2 regions of the Nonomuraea sp. CX421 genome follow, and region 2 is predicted to be linked to the other one. Evidence: riboswitches for the same ligand, from Rfam matches in the RefSeq annotation. Region 2 holds a riboswitch; the other holds the start of a gene.
The links. Region 2 has a riboswitch for S-adenosylmethionine ahead of AC5L3X_RS02385 (aminotransferase class V-fold PLP-dependent enzyme). Riboswitches for the same ligand answer to the same signal wherever they lie in the genome.

Region 1: it holds a riboswitch for S-adenosylmethionine, as region 2 does, so the genes downstream of both, thrC (threonine synthase) here and AC5L3X_RS02385 (aminotransferase class V-fold PLP-dependent enzyme) in region 2, are expected to answer to the same signal.

The regions. Positions count from the first base shown of each region.
Region 1 is NZ_JCADBK010000043.1:20,441-29,335, reverse strand. Features, by position in the region: gene AC5L3X_RS38720 (MoaD/ThiS family protein) at 159-434, opposite strand; gene thrC (threonine synthase) at 459-1,691, opposite strand; SAM riboswitch class I at 1,705-1,846, opposite strand; gene AC5L3X_RS38710 (RNA polymerase sigma factor) at 1,926-2,480, opposite strand; gene AC5L3X_RS38705 (alpha,alpha-trehalose-phosphate synthase (UDP-forming)) at 2,512-3,948, shown strand; gene AC5L3X_RS38700 (MFS transporter) at 3,980-5,143, shown strand; gene AC5L3X_RS38695 (hypothetical protein) at 5,121-5,735, opposite strand; gene otsB (trehalose-phosphatase) at 5,770-6,558, opposite strand; gene AC5L3X_RS38685 (DUF3263 domain-containing protein) at 6,581-6,883, opposite strand; gene AC5L3X_RS38680 (SAM hydrolase/SAM-dependent halogenase family protein) at 7,001-7,807, shown strand; gene AC5L3X_RS38675 (S8 family serine peptidase) at 7,933-8,895, shown strand, end outside.
Region 2 is NZ_JCADBK010000001.1:507,058-515,952, forward strand. Features, by position in the region: gene AC5L3X_RS02355 (L-aspartate oxidase) at 1-777, opposite strand, end outside; gene panC (pantoate--beta-alanine ligase) at 849-1,682, opposite strand; gene AC5L3X_RS02365 (Rossmann-like and DUF2520 domain-containing protein) at 1,731-2,621, opposite strand; gene AC5L3X_RS02370 (SAM-dependent methyltransferase) at 3,026-3,988, shown strand; gene AC5L3X_RS02375 (cytochrome P450) at 4,038-5,225, opposite strand; gene AC5L3X_RS02380 (TerC family protein) at 5,225-5,965, opposite strand; SAM riboswitch class IV at 6,083-6,198, shown strand; gene AC5L3X_RS02385 (aminotransferase class V-fold PLP-dependent enzyme) at 6,242-7,591, shown strand; gene AC5L3X_RS02390 (DoxX family protein) at 7,597-8,286, opposite strand; gene AC5L3X_RS02395 (NADH-quinone oxidoreductase subunit D) at 8,410-8,895, shown strand, end outside.

The sequences.
Region 1 (8,895 bases), on a different contig from region 2:
AGACGATCGCCCTCGACCATACCTGTGGGAGAGCGTTTAGCAACAGAGTCAAAGCACCAAACTACGCATTTCAGCACGAGTCAAAGTGGTTCAACATTGAATTGCCTAGAAAAGAAGAAGGCGCCCGCAACGGAGCGCCTTCCGAACGTGACGGGTGGTCAACCGCCTGCTACGGCCGGGATGATGGAGATCTGTACGCCTTCGGGCGCCACGGTGTCGAGCCCCTCGGCGAAACGGACATCCTCTTCCCCAACGTAAACGTTGACGAAACGACGGATCTTGCCCGATTCATCGAGAATGCGGGCACCGATCCCCGGATAGTCGGAGTCAAGCTTGGCGAGGACGTCACGAAGAGTCGCCCCTTCGCCACTCACTTCCGCGCTGCCCCCGGTGTAGGTGCGCAGAATGGTGGGAATTCGCACAGAAACACTCATGGTTTACCTGGCCTTTCCTGATTGTCAGACAGTCGCGCGGAACGCGTCGAGAGAGGGCCGGATGACGGCCGTGGGCGCGGCGCCGTCGGCGATCGCGTCGAGCGTCTTCAGCCCGTCGCCGGTGTTGAGCACCACGGTCTCGGCGTCCGGGTCGAGCTGCCCGGTCTCGACGAGCTTCTTCAGCACGCCCACGGTGACTCCCCCGGCCGTCTCGGCGAACACGCCCTCGGTCGAGGCCAGCAGCCTGATCGCCGCGACGATCTCGGCGTCGGTGACGTCCTCCACGGCGCCGCCCGTGCGGCGGGCGATGTCGAGCACGTAGGGGCCGTCGGCGGGGTTGCCGATGGCCAGCGACTTGGCGATGGTGTCGGGCCTGACCGGCTGCACCACGTCATGCCCGGCCTTGTACGCGCCGGACACGGGCGAGCAGCCGAGCGCCTGGGCGCCGTAGATCTTGTAGGGCGTGTCCTCGACCAGCCCGAGCGCAACCAGCTCCTTGAAGCCCTTGTCGATCTTCGTGAGCTGGGAGCCGGAGGCCACCGGGATGACGATCTGCTCGGGCAGCCGCCAGCCGAGCTGCTCGGCGATCTCGTACGCGAGCGTCTTGGAGCCCTCGGCGTAGTAGGGCCGCAGATTGACGTTGACGAAGCCCCACTTGTCGCCCATCGGGTCGCCGATCAGCTCCGAGCAGAACCGGTTGACCTCGTCGTAGCTGCCCTCGATGCCGATCAGCCTGCCACCGAACACCCGGGCCATGGCGATCTTGGCCGCCTCCAGGCCCGCGGGGATGAACACGCAGGCGTCGAGCCCGGCCCTGGCCGCGGCCGCCGTGACCGCGCCCGCCAGGTTGCCCGTGGAGGAGCAGGACAGCGTGTGGAAGCCGAAGTTGCGCGCCGCCTCGACGGCGATGGCGACCACCCGGTCCTTGAAGGAGTGGGTGGGGTTGGCCGAGTCGTCCTTGACGTACAGGGACTTGACGCCGAGCTTGCGCCCGAGGTTGCCGGCCTTGACCAGAGGGGTCCAGCCGGGGTTCATGTTGGGCTTGTCGGCGACGTCGTCGGGGACGGGGAGCAGCGAGCGGTAGCGCCAGATGTTGGCGGGCCCGGCCTCGATGTCGGCCCGGGAGACGGCGCCGAAGGAGTAGGCCGCTTCGAGCGGCCCGAAACACTCCAGACAGGCGAAGCTCGGGCCGAGGGGATAGCGGGCTCCGCACTCGCGGCAGGACAGACCGGTGGCGGGACCAAAGTCGAGCGACATGAAGCGAGGCCTTCCCTCATCTTCGCCCGCGGCCACCCTGACCGCGGACCGGAATTGGCACCCTGTCCCGGTCGGCCTCGCCAGGTCGCGAGTCGAAAGCCGGGAGGGTTGCCGGGGCTTCGCAGGGCCGGTCCCTCCACCCCTCTGGATGAGCAATATGCAGTTGTTGTAAGGGACTCTACCTGGCCAGGCGGCCGGGCTGACCCCATGTCTCAACAAGTGAGACGGGCGGTCTCACCTGTAGTCGTCACCCAGCGCCGCCTGGACGTACTTGCGGGCCTGGTGGATGCGGGACTTGGCGGTGCCGAGCGGGATGCCGAGGTGCTCGGCCACCTCGTTGTAGTCGAGCTGCACGATGTCGCGCAGCACCAGCGCTTGGGCCAGGTCGGGCTTGTCGGCCTCCAGCGCCTCCATCGCGTCGAGCAGGTCGAGCCGCGACCCGGCGATGACGCTGACCCGGCGCACGTCGGGCTTCTGCACGGGCAGCTCGTCGGAGCTCTGCTCGGCCGCCCTGCGCTTGAGCGACCGGTAGGTGGTGCGCGCGCAGTTGGCGGTCACGATGTGCAGCCACGTGCTGAACCTCGCGCGCCCCTCGAAGCGCCCGATGTTGCGGGCCACGGCGAGCAGGGTGTCCTGCGACGCCTCCTCGGCGTCCTGGCGGTAGGGCAGGATCCGGGAGCAGTGGCGCATCACATCGGGCTCGATCCGGCGCAGCAGCTCGCCGAGTGCGCGATGATCTCCGCCAGCGGCGGAGCGGGCCAGGTCCTCGGTTAGCTCATCAAGCGCCATAGCTGGGATCCTATGGTCGGAGGAGGCGTACATGAACAGTGTCTTGGTTGCCTCGAACAGAGGTCCCGTCTCGTTCACCGTCTCCGAGGACGGCGTTCTGACCATGAAACGTGGCGGTGGTGGCCTGGTGTCCGGGCTGTCCGGGGTGACGAAGAACGTCGGGGTTCTGTGGGTGTGCGCCGCCTTGTCCGACGGCGACCGGAGCGCCGTCCGGCAGGCCCCGGGCGGGCGGCTCGACCAGGCCGGCTACGACACGGGCGCGCTGAGGATGCTCGACATCCCGCCCGCCACGTTCCACCGCGCCTACAACGCCGTGGCCAACTCCACCCTCTGGTTCGTCAACCACCTGCTCTACGACATCCCCAACTCCCCCCGGTTCGGCACCAAGTTCCAGCGCGAGTGGGAGTCCTACCGCGACTACAACGGCGCGTTCGCGCTGGCCCTGGCCGAGGAGGCCGGGCACGAGGCCCGCGTGATGGTGCAGGACTACCACCTGACCCTGACCCCGGCGATGCTCCGCGCCGAGCGCCCCGACCTGCGCATCGCCCATTTCAGCCACACCCCCTGGGCGCCGCCCGAGTACTTCTCGCTGCTGCCTGACGAGGTGGCCCGCGAGGTCCTGGAGGGCATCCTGGGCGCCGACCACGCGGGGTTCCTGACCGAGCGCTGGGCAGGCGCGTTCATGGACTGCTGCCGGTTCCTGCTGGGCGCGGAGATCGACCGGACCGGCCGGACGATCACCCACGAGGGCCGCACGACCCGCATCGGCGTCCACCCCCTGGGCGTCGACGGCGCCGCGCTGCGCGACCGGGCCGGCGAGCCCGACGTCGAGTCGCACATGACGGCGCTGCGCGAGCAGGTCGGCGACCGCAGGCTGATCGTCCGCATCGACCGCACCGAGCTGTCCAAGAACATCGTGCGCGGCCTGCTCGCCTACCGTGAGTTCCTGGCCGCGCATCCCGAGTGGCACGGCCGGGTGGTGCACCTGGCGTTCGCCTACCCGAGCAGGCACGATCTGCCCGAATATCGCGAATACACCGCGTCGGTGCAGCGTTGCGCCCAGGAGATCGAGGACGAGTACGCCACCGAGGACTGGGACCCGCTCATCCTCAACGTCGACGACGACTACCCGCGCTCGCTGGCCGCCTACCGGATGGCCGACGTGCTGCTGGTCAACCCGATCCGCGACGGCATGAACCTGGTGGCCAAGGAGGGCCCGATCCTGTCCCCGACGGCCGCGCTGGTGCTGTCCCGCGAGGCGGGCGCGGCGGCCGAGCTGGGCGACGACGCGCTCCTGGTCAACCCCTACGACGTCAGCGGCACGGCCGCGGCGCTGCACGAGGCGCTGGTCATGCCGGTGGAGGAACGCGAGCGGCGCCGCGACAGGCTGGCGGCCGCCGCCACCGCGCTGCCCCCGCAGCAGTGGCTGGCGGCCCAGCTCGACGCCCTGAACTACGATTTGCGGTAAATCACCCCCTTTCTCGACAGGAGCCGGCCGGATGCCGACCGCCGAAGTCCGGCTCACCCGCGACGCCCCCACCTGGCTGATCTACCTCCAGCTCGGCACGTTCGCGACCTTCCTGTACGGCCTGAGCGCCGCCCTGCCACTGCTGCGCCAGGACCAGCAGTTGTCCAACGCCGTCGCCGGCCTGCACGGCACCGCCCTGGCCGCGGGCACCATCCTGGCCGGGCTCGCGCTGCCCGCCCTCTGCCGCAGGTACGGCAGGCGAGCCGTCACCTGGGGCGGCCTGGCCGGCATGAACGCGGGCGTCGTCCTCGTCATGCTCGTCCCCGTCCTGCCCGCCACCCTGCTCGGCTACGGCCTGGCCGGGGCGTTCGGCTCGGCCGCGCTCTACGCCTCGATGGCGGCGCTGAGCGACCACCACGGCCCCGCCGGGCCGGCCGCGATCAGCGAGGCCAACGGGGTGGCCGTGGCGTTCGGCATCGCGATGTCGTTCCTGCTCAGCGTGGTGGCGGGGACGGTGCTCGGCTGGCGGGCCACGCTGCTGCTCACCCCGCTGCTGACCGTGGCGCTGGCGCTGTCCATGGGCCGGATCTGGATCCCCGCCGAACACCGGCCCGGAGCCGCCTCGGCCGCCGCCTCCGGCCGCCCACGCCCCGGGTGGCGCTTCCACCTGGCGGGCGGCGTGCTGTTCTGCTGCGTGGCGCTGGAGTTCTGCTTCAACCTGTGGGCCGCCGCCCTGTTCGCGGGCAACACCGGGCTGAGCGTGGCGGCGGCGGCCACCGGCCTGACGGCGTTCACCGCGGGCATGGCGGTGGGCCGCTTCACCGGCGGCCGGCTGGCCCTGCGGCTGCCGCCCGACCGGTTGTTCGTCGGCGCGCTGCTGCTGGCCGGAGCGGGCTGGCTGATCTTCTGGCTGAGCTCGTCGCCGCTGCTCGGCTATGCCGGGCTGGCCATCACCGGGCTCGGAGTCGCGCTGCACTTCCCGCTGGGCCTGGCCGCGCTGATCACCCACTCCGGCGGGCGTTCCGACCTGGCCTCGGCCGTCGCGCCCGTCTGCTCCGGGGCCGCGGTGGCCGTCGGCCCGCTGGCGCTCGGCGCGCTGGCCGACGGCTTCGGCACCCGTTACGCGTTCCTGCTGGTGCCGGTGTTCATCGGGCTGGCCATCGGCGGCGTGATCACCGCCAGACCGCGCGCTTGAGCACGCCCGGCAGGCCCGGGGTGTTCCACCGGTCGACGATGAGGATCCTGCTCTGCGGCAGGTACCACTCACGCTGGACGTACCTCGACTTCACCGTGCCGCCCGAGTACGAGACGCATTTCGCCTTCCACTCGCGGTAGTGCGCCTTGTGGCCGGGGCCGACCTGGCGCAGGCCCTTCGCCGCCGCGCCGCCGAGCACCTGCCCCCACCTGTGGTTGTGCGGGCAGGCCTGGACGTCGGTCGCCGGGTAGAAGGGCCGCTTGGCGGTGTAGGGCTTGAACACCTCATTGCCGATCTTGATGGCATCGGGGCCGAGGATGGAGAAACTGTCGCATTCGGAATGCCCGTATCCGCCTCGGGGATTGGCGCAGGCCCCGGTGACGACCTGGATCCAGTCGCCCCTGCCGTACACCTTCCAGCCGGGCGGGAGGTTGAGCGTGAGGCCGTTGCGCAGTTGCAGCGGCCGGGCGGCGGAGGCGCCGGCGGTGGCGGTGGCGGGGGTGCTGGCGGGGGTGCTGGCGGAGGCGGCGGTGGGCGCCACGAGAACGGCCGCCGCGGCCAGAGCCGCGGCGGCGAGGGTGGTCTTCGTCATGCCGCGACCGTAGTGCGGGCCACTTGCAACCGGATCAAGAACGACTGACGACCGCGGCCAGCTCCCCGAGTAGAGCCACGACCCCGTCGGGACCGTCGACCACGACATCGGCCCGGTCGGCCAGCGCGGTCACCTCGGCGGAGCCGCTGCACACGGTCACGCCCGGCAGCCCCGACGCCTTGACCGCGTCGAAGGCGGCCAGGTCGCCGAGGTCGTCGCCGACGAACATGACGGATCGGGCGTCCCGTTCGGCCAGGAACAGGCTGAGCGCGTGCCCCTTGTCCATGCCCGACGGCCTGAGCTCCAGCACGAACCGGCCGGGCTCGACGACCAGCCCGTGTTTCTCGGCCAGCTTGGTCAGCGGCTCACGCAGCGCGGCCAGCAGCGTCTCGGGGTCGGGGGCGCGCCTGGTGTGCACGGCCACGGCCCGGCCCTTGTCCTCAATCAGCGCGCCGGACGCGCCGAGCGAGTCGAGCAGCAGCGGCAGCTCCGCCTTGACCTGGGGCACCCCGGGCGGGGGCGGCGGCGCGGAGATCCTGCCGGCCTCCCACCGCTCGAACCCGTAGTGGCCCAGCACGACCAGCCCCGGCACGTCGGTCAGCCCGGGCCCGAGCTTCAGCACGGTGGCCGCGGGCCGCCCGGTCAGGATGGCCACCGCTCCCACGTGCGCGCCCAGCGTGGCCAGGACGCCGGGCGCCTCGGGATGGATGCCGGCGGACGCGGGATCGGACACGATCGGCGACAGCGTGCCGTCGAAGTCGAGCCCGATCACGGCGCCGGCCGGGTCGGTCAGGATCGCTTGGATTCCAGGGATGTTCCTCACGCGGCTGGGGGTACCCAGCCGATCAGGGACGCATGCCGAGACGACGGGCGGCTCGGTCGCGCTGGCGGGTGGCGCGCAGCCTGCGTAGCCGCTTAACCAGCATCGGATCCCGTTCCAGGGCCTCCGGCTTGTCGATCAATTCGCCCAGCAACTGGTAGTAGCGGGTGGCGGAGAACCCGAAGGTCTCCTTGATGGCCTGCTCCTTCGCGCCCGCATGACGCCACCACTGGCGTTCGAAGGCGAGGAGCTCGAGATCGCGTTCGGTGAGGGGGTGATGCGACGGGTCGTGGGCAGCACTGTCACCGCCGGCCGGTGCAGTGTCCATGGTTCCTCCTCGGAAGGATGCGCGCGACGATCACATCGCACGCATGCGGCCCGTCGCCATCGTAATGTGCCGAGTCCGGCTGTTCATGGTGGATCGCGAGACGTACAGTCACCAAGTGTGACCTCTGTCATCACACTTCTCACCGACTACGGGATCGAAGACGGCTACGTCGCCGCATGTCATGGCGTGATCGCGGGCATCGCTCCCGACGTCCGGGTGATCGACGTGTGCCACGTCGTCCCCTCGGGTGACGTACGCCGAGGCGCCGCGATCCTGGCCCAGACGATCCCCTACCTTCCCAAGGGCGTGCACATCGGCGCGGTCGATCCGGGGGCGGGCGGGGCCAGGCGGGCGGTCGCCGTCGAGGCGGGCGGCCGGGTGTTCATCGGCCCCGACAACGGGCTGCTGTCGTGGGCGGTCCACGCGAGCGGCGGGGCGCGGGCGGCGTACGAGATCAGCAACGAGGAGCATTTCCTCAGACCCGTCTCGCCGACCTTCCATGGGCGCGACGTCTACTCTCCGGTGGCGGGGCGGCTGTGCGCCGGGCTCACGCCGGCCGATCTCGGCCCCGAGCTGCCCGCGTCGAGGCTGGTCTCGCTGCCCGAGCCGACCTCGGTGCTGCGCGAGGGGGCGGTCGAGGGCGAAGTGGTCTCGGTCGACCGCTACGGCAACACGCAGCTGTCGATCACCGCCGGCGACCTGGAGAGGCTGGGCGTGCGGGTCGGCGACCTGCTCGGTGTGCGGCTGGGGCGCCGGCAGCTGTCGATGCCCTACCTCGAGACGTTCGCGGCGGTGCCGCCGGGCGAGCTGGTGGCGTTCGCCGACTCGGCGGGGCTGATCGCGTTCGCGGTCAACTCGGGTGACGCGGCGCAGCGCCTCGGCCTGCCGCCTGGCGCACATGTCCGTCTTGCACCCTCACACTGACAGGAAAAGCACCAAAGGGTAATTACACCGCGTATCGGTCTGTTTACCGAAGCTTCGGATTGACGCGGCGGGCACGTGTCAGAATCTCCCGATCGGGCGTGCCCCTCCTGTCCCCGAGGTCCCACGTGTCCCAACTGTCCCGTGCCGTGCCCGCCGTGCTGGTCACGGCCTGTCTGGCCACCCTGCTGGTGATCGGCGCGGCACCGAGCGCGGGTGACGATCTCGTCACCACCGACCGCTGGCAGCTGTCCGTGCTGCGGCTGCGTCAGGCCTGGCCACTGAGCAAGGGTCAGGGCGTGCTGGTCGCCGTGCTCGACACCGGCGTCGACGGCCGTCATCCCGACCTCGCCGGCGCCGTGGTCCACGGCCCCGACCTGACCGGCACGGCCCGCCGCCAGAGCCGGCGCGGACACCACGGCACCGCCATGGCCGCCCTCATCGCGGGCCGCGGCCACGGCGAGGGGCACGGGGTGATCGGCGTCGCGCCCGCGGCGCGGGTGCTGTCGATCCGGGTCACGCTGGAGGTCGGCGACCCGCTCCGCGAAAGGGAGCGTTCAGCCGGTCACGACGCGCTGGCCCGCGGCATCCGCTACGCGGCCGACCACGGCGCCGACGTGATCAGCATGTCCCTGGGCGGGGGCGGCGGTTCCTGGCAGGGGTCGGCGGCCGAGCAGCGAGCGGTGCGCTACGCGATCAGCCGGGGAGCCGTGCTCGTCGCCTCCGCGGGCAACGACGGCGCCACGGCCAACCGGAAGAACTTCCCCGCCGCCTACCCCGGAGTGATCGCGGTGGGCGCGGTCGACAGGCGGCTCAGGGTGGCCCGGTTCTCCAACCGCCAGGGCTACCTCAGCGTGGTCGCCCCCGGCACTGGCATCGTCAGCGCCGACGGCCGCGACTCCTACCGGGCCGGCGACGGCACCAGCGCGGCCGCGGCCATGGTGGCCGGCATCGCCGCGCTGATCAGGGCCGCGCACCCCGACCTGCCGCCGCATCTCGTCCGCCGGGCGATCGAGCTGGGCACCACCCGGCGGCCCGCCACCGGCCACGACTCCTCCTACGGGCACGGCGTGGCCAACGCGCTGCTCGCG
Region 2 (8,895 bases):
GAGCCAGAGCACCGTGGGATGGAACTGGACGAACTCCAGGTCGCGCAGCTCGGCGCCGGCCCGCAGCGCGAGCGCCACGCCGTCGCCCGTGGAGACAACGGGGTTGGTCGTGGCCGCGTAGACCTGCCCCATGCCGCCGGTGGCGAGCACCACCGCCCTGGCGTGCACCGCGCCGACGCCGTCACGCGCGCCCTCGCCCATGACGTGCAGCGTCACGCCACGGGCCCGGCCGCGGGCGTCCTTGAGCAGGTCGAGAACGAGCGCGTGCTCGATCACCTCGATCGCGGTGGTGGCCCGCACCGCCTCGACCAGCGCGCGCTGCACCTCGGCGCCCGTGGCGTCGCCGCCCGCGTGCACGATGCGGTCGCGGCGGTGGCCGCCCTCCCTGGTGAGCTGGAGCTCTCCGCCGGCGGTCCGGTCGAACAGCGCGCCGCGGTCCATCAGCCGCCGCAGCGCGCCTGGGCCCTCGGTCACCAGCGTGCGCACGGCCCCCACGTCGCACAGGCCGACCCCGGCGACCAGGGTGTCGTTCAGGTGCTCGTCGGTCGAGTCGTCGGGCGCGAGCACGGCGGCGATGCCCCCCTGCGCCCACCTGGTCGAGCCGGACGAGAGCACGTCCTTGGTGACGACCAGGATCTTGGCCGTGGGGTCGAGCTCGGCATGACGCAGGGCCACCGTCAGCCCGGCGATGCCGGAACCCACGACGACCACGTCCGCCTCGACGATCCAGCCCGGTGCCGGGGCCGTCAGCCGCAGGGGAATCGCCGGTGCGCTCATGGAGTCTCCTCATCGAGGCGATTTCGTCACTATGACGATAACGCCTGCCGACTCATGGGGCATGCCCGGGGTCAGCCGCCGACGGACACGACGACATTGTCGATCAGCCGGGTGGCGCCGACCCTGGCGGCGACCGCGAGCACCGCGGCGCCGGAGTAGGACTCCCCCACCTCGGCGAAGGTGGACGGATCGACGAGCACCAGGTAGTCGAGGTCGAGCGCCGGCGCGGCCGCGTCGAGCACCGCCCGCGCGGCCCCCAGGATCTTCGGCGACGCGGCCTGCGCCGCCCCGGCGCGCAGGGCCCGGGAGAGCGCGAGCGCTACCTGGCGGTCGGCCGCCGACAGGTAGCGGTTGCGGCTCGACAGGGCCAGGCCGTCGGGCTCGCGGACCGTGGGTGCGCCGACGATCTCGATGTCCAGGTCGAGGTCGGCGACCATCCGCCGGATCATCGCGAGCTGCTGGGCGTCCTTCTGGCCGAAGACCGCGAGGTCGGGCTGGACCAGGTTGAACAGCTTGAGCACGACCGTGAGCATGCCGTCGAAGTGGCCCGGCCTGGCGGCACCCTCGACGATCCGCCCCATTTCGCCGGAGTGAAGGCTGACCTGGCGGTCGGGAGCGTACATGTCCTCGGCCGACGGGGCGAAGACCACGTCGGCTCCTTCGGCCTCGCAGACGGCCAGGTCGGCCTCGAAGGTGCGCGGGTATCGCGAGAAGTCCTCGTGCGGGCCGAACTGCAGCGGGTTGACGAAGATGCTGACCACCACCTGGGCGGCACGGGCCCGGGCGTCGCGGATCAGCGAGCGGTGCCCTTCGTGCAGCGCCCCCATGGTGGGGACCAGGGCGACAGGTCCGTCACCGCGTGCTTTACGCAGGTCGGCGCGGTTGCGGGCGACGATCAGGGCCATGTGGTGCCTCCGGAGGCGGCGGTCGGATCCGTGCCATGCGGGTCACGGTCAGGTCCATATGTTGCCACCCAGCGCGTCGAGCAGGCGTTCGGCCTCCTCCGGCTTGAGCAGCCCCGCCGCGAGCGCGCGGTCGGCGGTGAGCCTGGCCAGCGCGATGTAGGCGTCGGCCGCCTCGGGAGCCGCCAGGATGAGGGCGTCGACGTGCTTGCGTACGGTGCCCGCGTCGCCGCGCACGACGGGACCGCTGAGCGCGGCGATGCCGAGCCTGAGCACGTTGTCGAGCGCGGCGCCGAGCAGCGGGCCGAGCATCCGGCCCGGATGGTCCACGCCGATGCGCTGCAGCAGCTCGGAGGACTCCGCGATCAGGGTGACCATGTGGTTGGCGGCCCCGGCCAGCGCCGCGTGGTAGAGCGCCCGGTCGGAGTCGGCGATCCAGACCGGCTCGCCGCCCATCTCGATGACCAGCGCCTCGGCGATCGGCCGGAGCGGATCGGGCGCGGTCACCCCGAACGAGCAGCCGGTGATGCGGTTGAGGTCGTCGTCCCTGCCGGTGAACGTCATCACGGGATGCAGGGCCAGCGGCAGGGCGCCGGCCCTGGCGGCCGGATCGAGCACCGACAGCCCGTAGGCCCCGCTGGTGTGCACCAGGAGCTTGCCCTTGAGATCGGCACCGGTCGTGGCCAGCCCGTTGACGAGATCGGGCAGCGCGTCGTCGGGCACGGTCAGCAGGATCAGCTCCGCGGCGGTGACGACCTCCTCGGGGCGCGTCGGTGTGACGCCCAGCCGGTCGGTGGCCCAACGATGCGAGGCGTCGGACACCCCGCTCGCGGCGACGATCCGGTGCCCCGCCTGCGCGAGCGCCGCGCCCAGCGCGGAGCCCACCTTTCCTGCCCCCAGCACGCCGACGGCCAGCCGTGCCGGGCGATCACCTGCGTCCATGACGTCCCACCCCTGTCGACCCGATGGCACTGCCGACCAGCGTAACCACTGTGGGGAGTTGCGTACGTGACTGGGGTTTTGCCGCATGTTGAGTTAGTGACATATCACACAAGGGCAGACAAAACGGTGCACCCCTGTCGGAAGAGATGAGGAGAGGGGGCATCGCGGAGGAGCGGGCGCCGAGTCCCCGAACCGGACCCGACGCCCGCGTCGTGCGACCCCCTTGGAGGTGCGCACCTGGGCCGGCCAGCCGCCGACTGACCGGCCGGGAATGGGAGCTCGGACAGGCTGGACAGGGCCGCCCGAGCTCTCACGAACGCGTACACGGTAGCGCAACGGCGTGACCAAGAGTGTTCGCTCGTTAACTTCACGTCTCCAACGACCGGTCATGAGATAGTCCAGGAATGTGGCTCACCTGGCGCGCCGCGACACAGCACGCGCTCTACGGCGAGGGCGGCTTCTACCTCCGCGAACGGCCATCGGGCCACTTCCGCACCTCGGTCGCCGCCTCGTCGGTGTTCGCCGAGGCGGTCCTGGCGCTGCTGACCGAGGTCGACGCCGAGCTGAAGACGCCGCCCGTCCTCGATCTCGTCGATCTCGGCGCCGGCGAGGGCCTCCTGGTCGGCCACGTTCTCGACGCCGCCGAGCCCGCCCTGCGCGACAGGCTGCGCATCACGGCCGTCGACCTCTCCCCCCGGCCCGCCGGGCTGGACGGCTCGATCAGCTGGACCGCCGCCATCCCGTCCGGGATCATCGGCCTGGCGATCGCGAACGAGTGGCTCGACAACATCCCGCTCGACGTGGCCGAGCAGACCCCCGACGGGCCGCGGCTGGTCATGGTCGACCTCCGCACCGGCGCCGAGCGGCTGGGTGAGCCGGTCGGGGCCGCCGACCGCGAGTGGATCGACCGGTGGTGGCCGCTGTCCTGTGTGGGGTCCCGCGCCGAGATCGGCCACCCCCGCGACGCGGCCTGGGCGGCGGTGATGCGGCGGCTCACACACGGCCGGGCGGTCGCCGTCGATTATGCACACCCTGTGGATAACCGTCCGACCCATGGCACGCTCACCGGATACCGCGACGGCTCCGTCGTGACGCCCATCCCTGACGGCACCTGCGACATCACCGCCCACGTCGCCCTCGACGCGTGCGCCGAGGCCGGTGAGCGGGCCGGCGCGATATCCACAGCCTTGTCCACACAGCGCGACGAGCTGCGCTCGCTCGGGGTCACCGGCGCGCGACCGCCGCTCGACCTGGCCAAGCACGATCCGCGCGGCTACCTCCGGGCGCTGGCCCGGGCCTCCGAGGAGGCCGAGCTGATCGACCCACGCGGTCTCGGCGGCTTCGGCTGGCTCAGCCAGACCCGTTAGACGGCGCGGTCCGAAGAAACTTGTTGGACGGGGAGCTCCGAGGACCTGTTCAGACGGCGAGTTCCAGGGACTCCAGGCCGCGGATGACGTAGCCCGGCTTCCAGACCGGCTCGCGCACCAGCTCCAGCTTGGGCGCCCGGTCCAGCAGCGCCCCGAACGACTCCAGCAGCTCGATACGGGCCAGCGGCGCGCCGAGGCAGAAGTGGATGCCCGCGCCGAAGGAGATGTGCGGGTTGTCCGCCCGGCCCACGTCGAGCCGGTCGGGATCGTCGAAGACCTCGGGATCGCGGTTGGCCGAGCCGAACAGGAGCGCCACCTCGACCCCGCGCGGGATCTCCACCCCGCCGACCTCGATGTCCTCCAGCACCCACCGCTCGAACATCTGCAGCGGGGTGTCCCACCGCATCAGCTCCTCGATCGCCGTGGGCAGCAGGCCGCGGTCCTCGCGCAGCCGTACGAGCTCGGCGGGGTTTCTGAACAGCGACCACCAGCCGTTGCCCGTCACGTTCACGGTGGCCTCGTGACCCGCGTTGAGCAGCAGCACGCAGGTGCCGATCAGCTCGTCCTCGGTGAGCTCGTCGATCGCGGCCAGCGCGCTGATCAGGTCGTCTCCCGGACGGGCGGTGCGCTCGCGGGCCAGGTCCTTGAGGTAGCCGGCGAACTCGTCGGCCGCCCGGACCGCCGTGTGCTGGGCCTCCGGCGAGGGGTTGAGCTCGTACATTCCGCAGATGTCGGCCGACCAGGGGCGCAGCAGGTGGCGGTCGGCCTCCGGGATGCCCAGCATCTCGGCGATGACCGTCACGGGCAGCGGCTCCGCCACTTCGGCGATCAGGTCGCCGCCGCCCTTCTCCACGAACGTGTCGATCAGCCCGCCGGCGATGGCCCGCACGCGGGGGCGCAGCGACTCGACCATGCGCGGGGTGAACGCCTTGGAGACCAGACGGCGCAGCCGGGTGTGCACCGGCGGCTCGACGTCCAGCATCCCGGCCCTGACCACCCGCCAGAACGGCTCCTGGAACTCCGGCTCGGCCTGCTGGCCGAACTCCTCGTGGGTGGCCACGTGCAGGTAGGAGCGGCCCAGCCGGCGGTCCCGGAGCAGGGCGTTGACATCGGCGTGCCGAGAGATCAGCCACTGTCCGGTCGGCTCGAAGAAGCTGACCGGAGCCGCCCGCCTCAGGTCGGCGTAGACGTCGTAGGGGTAGGCCACAAAATCCGGATTCCAAGGATCAAAGCGCACTATTTCATCTTAGAAGGAAGTTCTTCCTGCTTGGAGTGCTTGCCGCGCATCCGGATGTTCAGCAGCTCGACGATGACCGAGAACGCCATCGCGAAGTAGATGTAGCCCTTCGGGATGTGCTGGTCGAGACCCTCGGCGATGAGCACCACGCCGATCAGCACGAGGAACGCCAGCGCCAGCATCTTGATGCTCGGGTGCTGGTCCACGAACCTGCTGATCGGCCCCGAGGCGAACAGCATCACCAGCACCGCCACGACGACCGCCGCCACCATCACGCCGAGCTCGTCGACCATGCCCACGGCGGTGATCACCGAGTCGAGCGAGAACACCACGTCGAGCACCATGATCTGCGCGATCACCGAGGCGAACGAGGCGGCGGCCCGCGTCCGGCCGTCCTGGTGCTTGGGCTCCATGCTGTGCCCGATCTCGGTGACGCTCTTGGCCAGCAGGAACAACCCGCCCAGCAGCAGGATCAGGTCGCGCCCGGATATCTCGTGGCCCAGCACCTCGAACAACGGCTCGGTCAGCCGCACCACCCACGACAGCGCCAGCAGCAGGAGCAGGCGGCTGATCAGAGCCGCCGCGAGGCCCAGAACGCGCGCTCTGTCGCGCTGCTCGGGCGGGAGCTTCCCGGCCAGGATGGAGATGAAAATGATGTTGTCGATGCCCAGGACGATCTCCAGGGCCACCAGGGTGAAGAAGCCTATCCAGATCTGTGGGTCGGCCACCCAGTCCAGCATCTGTCTGCCTCCACGGCCTCGGGGATGTCGGGATGTCGGGGGTACCAACGAGCCAGCCGCTTCAGAAGTTCACCGGATTGCCAACGAATGTGGCGGTTCGGTTATAGTGCGGGCGTAGGTCATGAGTGCCAGCGCCAAGCCCCGGCTCGCTGGCCGGCAACCCTCGCGTCCGCGGCGGGGTGCCCCGGGTGAAGACCTGGTCCGTCACGAGGTGTGGCGGGCAAGCGCGGGCTCCATGGCTGCTCCAGGGGTCCGACGGCCCTCAGGAGGTTCGCCGTGTCCACCTTGACGATCTTCAACTCCGTGCCCGCCGAGGCGCCCGTCGAGGACGGCCGCCGCCCGATCCCGGCCGTGCTCGGCGCCGACCTGGAGGTCCCGGTCAGGGGCGGCCGGCTGGTCGGCTACGCCAACCTCGACTACGCCGCGAGCGCCCCCTGTCTGGAGCCGGTCAACGCGGCCGTCGCCGCCGCGCTCCCGGCCTACTCCAGCGTGCACCGCGGCGCGGGCTACGCCTCCCAGCTCACCACCACCCGCTACGAGCAGGCCCGCCACACCGTACGAGCCTTCGTCGGCGCCCGCCCCGACGACGCCGTGATCTTCGCCCGCAACACCACTGACGCCACCAACCTGCTCGCCTCCTGCCTGCCCGCCGGCACGACCACCGTCGTCTTCGACACCGAGCACCACGCCTCGCTCCTGCCCTGGCCCCACACGGTACGGCTGGCGCCCCCCGCCTTCCCCGGCGAGGCCGTGCGCGCGGCCGACGAGGCGCTGGCCGCCACGGACGGGCCGAAACTGCTCGTGGTGACCGCCGCCTCCAACGTCACCGGCGAGCTCTGGCCGATCGCCGCCCTGGCCCACGTCGCGCACCGCCACGGCGCCCGCATCCTGGTCGACGCGGCCCAGCTGGTGCCCCACCGGCGGCTCAACCTGACCGCCCTCGACCTCGACTACGTGGTCTTCTCCGGGCACAAGCTCTACGCGCCGTTCGGCGCCGGGGCGCTGATTGGGCGGCGCGACTGGCTGGCGGCGGGCGAGCCGTACCTGAAGGGGGGCGGCGCGGTGCGTTCGGTGGACGGCGAGCCCGAGTGGCACGACGACCCCGAGCCGCGCCACGAGGCCGGCACCCCCAACGTGCTGGGCGCCATCGCGCTGGCCGCCGCCTGCGACGCGCTGTCCGCCACGGGGTGGACCGCGCTGGTCCGCGAGGAGGAGCGGCTGATCGCCCGGCTCCGCTCCGGGCTGGCCTCGATCGAGGGTGTACGCGAGCTGTCACTGTGGGGGCCCGACCACCCGCGCGTGGGCATCGTCTCGTTCACCGTGGACGGCCACTCCGCCCGGGAGGTCGCCGAAGCGCTCTCCGACGACTACGGGATCGGCGTACGGGACGGCAAGTTCTGCGCGCACCCGTTCGTCCGCCACCTGCTCGGCAGGCCCGAGCGCGGGGGCTCGGACGAGGCGGGCGACGCGGGAGCCGGCGAGAGCCGAAGCGGGCGCGGCCAGGAGCCCGGCGGCGGCTGCCAGGACGGCGCGGCCGCCGCGGTGCGCGCGTCGATCGGCATCGGCAGCACCGAGGAGCACGTGGACCGCCTCATCGGAGCCCTGCGCGACCTCGCCGGCCGCTAGGCCGCTCAACGGTTGGGCGGCCGCCGCTTCGTCGGCTCGTCGATGATGGCGTCGATGTCCCGCATGTCCTGGTCGCTCAGGTCGCTGACCGATCTGGGCGCCCTCGGTTGTCTCGGCACGTTCATCGGACGCGTCGGGGTCTCGCCGGATGCGGTCCCCCCGGATGCGGTCCCCCCGGATGCGGTCCCCCCGGATGCGGTCCCGCCGGGTGTGCTCTCACGCGATGTGGGCGCGGGCCTGGTCGTCGCGGACGAGGTCCGCGTGGTCGTGCCGTTCTCGGCGAGCTCGCGTTCGGCACGTCTGCGGTGGATCCGGCGGAGCAGGCCGTCGAGGCCGAGCCGCCCGCCGCTCACGGCGAGGAACAGCAGGCAGATCGCGGCCAGCGAGCCGACCAGCTCCCATTCGAAGATTCCCTGCGAACCGTGGACGAAGACCAGCGCGCCGACGCTGACGATCAGCAGCGCCAGGGCCGCCAGCCGGACGAACAGGCCGAGGATCAGCAGGGCGCCTCCCACGATCTCCGCCACCATGGTGAACCCGGCGGCCAACTGCGGGAGCGGCACCCCCGACTGCGTGAAGTTCTGCGCCGTGGCGCCGAGACCGGCCTGCCACTTCTGCCATCCATGAGCGATGAAGATCACGCCGATGGTCACCCGCGAGATCAGGGCAGCTAGGTCGAAGAGAGATCTTTTCATGGCGATTTCTCCCTCCATTCCCGTTTATCATCCCCATGTCCGACTCTGCGATGCACTCCCATACCGTTCCTTGACCATTCGCCCGGCTGGCCCCCCACCGCGGCCGGTGGCAGCATGGGCCCTATGACGGAACGCGTGGTGGGGATCGGTGCGGGCGCCAAGGAGCTGGCGACCGAGGACATGATCCTCAACATCGGCCCGCAACACCCGTCCACCCACGGCGTCCTGCGGCTGCGGCTCACGCTCGACGGCGAGCGCATCGCCACCGCCGAGCCGATCATCGGCTACATGCACCGGGGCGCTGAGAAGCTGTTCGAGGTCCGCGACTACCGCCAGATCATCATGCTGGCCAACCGGCACGACTGGCTGTCCGGCTTCGCCAACGAGCTGGGCGTGGTCATCGCCGCCGAACGCATGCTGGGCATGGAGCCGCCGGTCCGGGCCGTCTGGGCGCGCACTCTGCTGGCCGAGCTCAACCGCGTGCTCAGCCATCTGATGTTCCTCGGCTCCTATCCCCTGGAGCTGGGCGCGATCACCCCCCTCTTCTACGCCTTCAACGAGCGCGAACGCGTCCAGGGCGTCATGGAGGAGATCTCCGGCGGACGCATG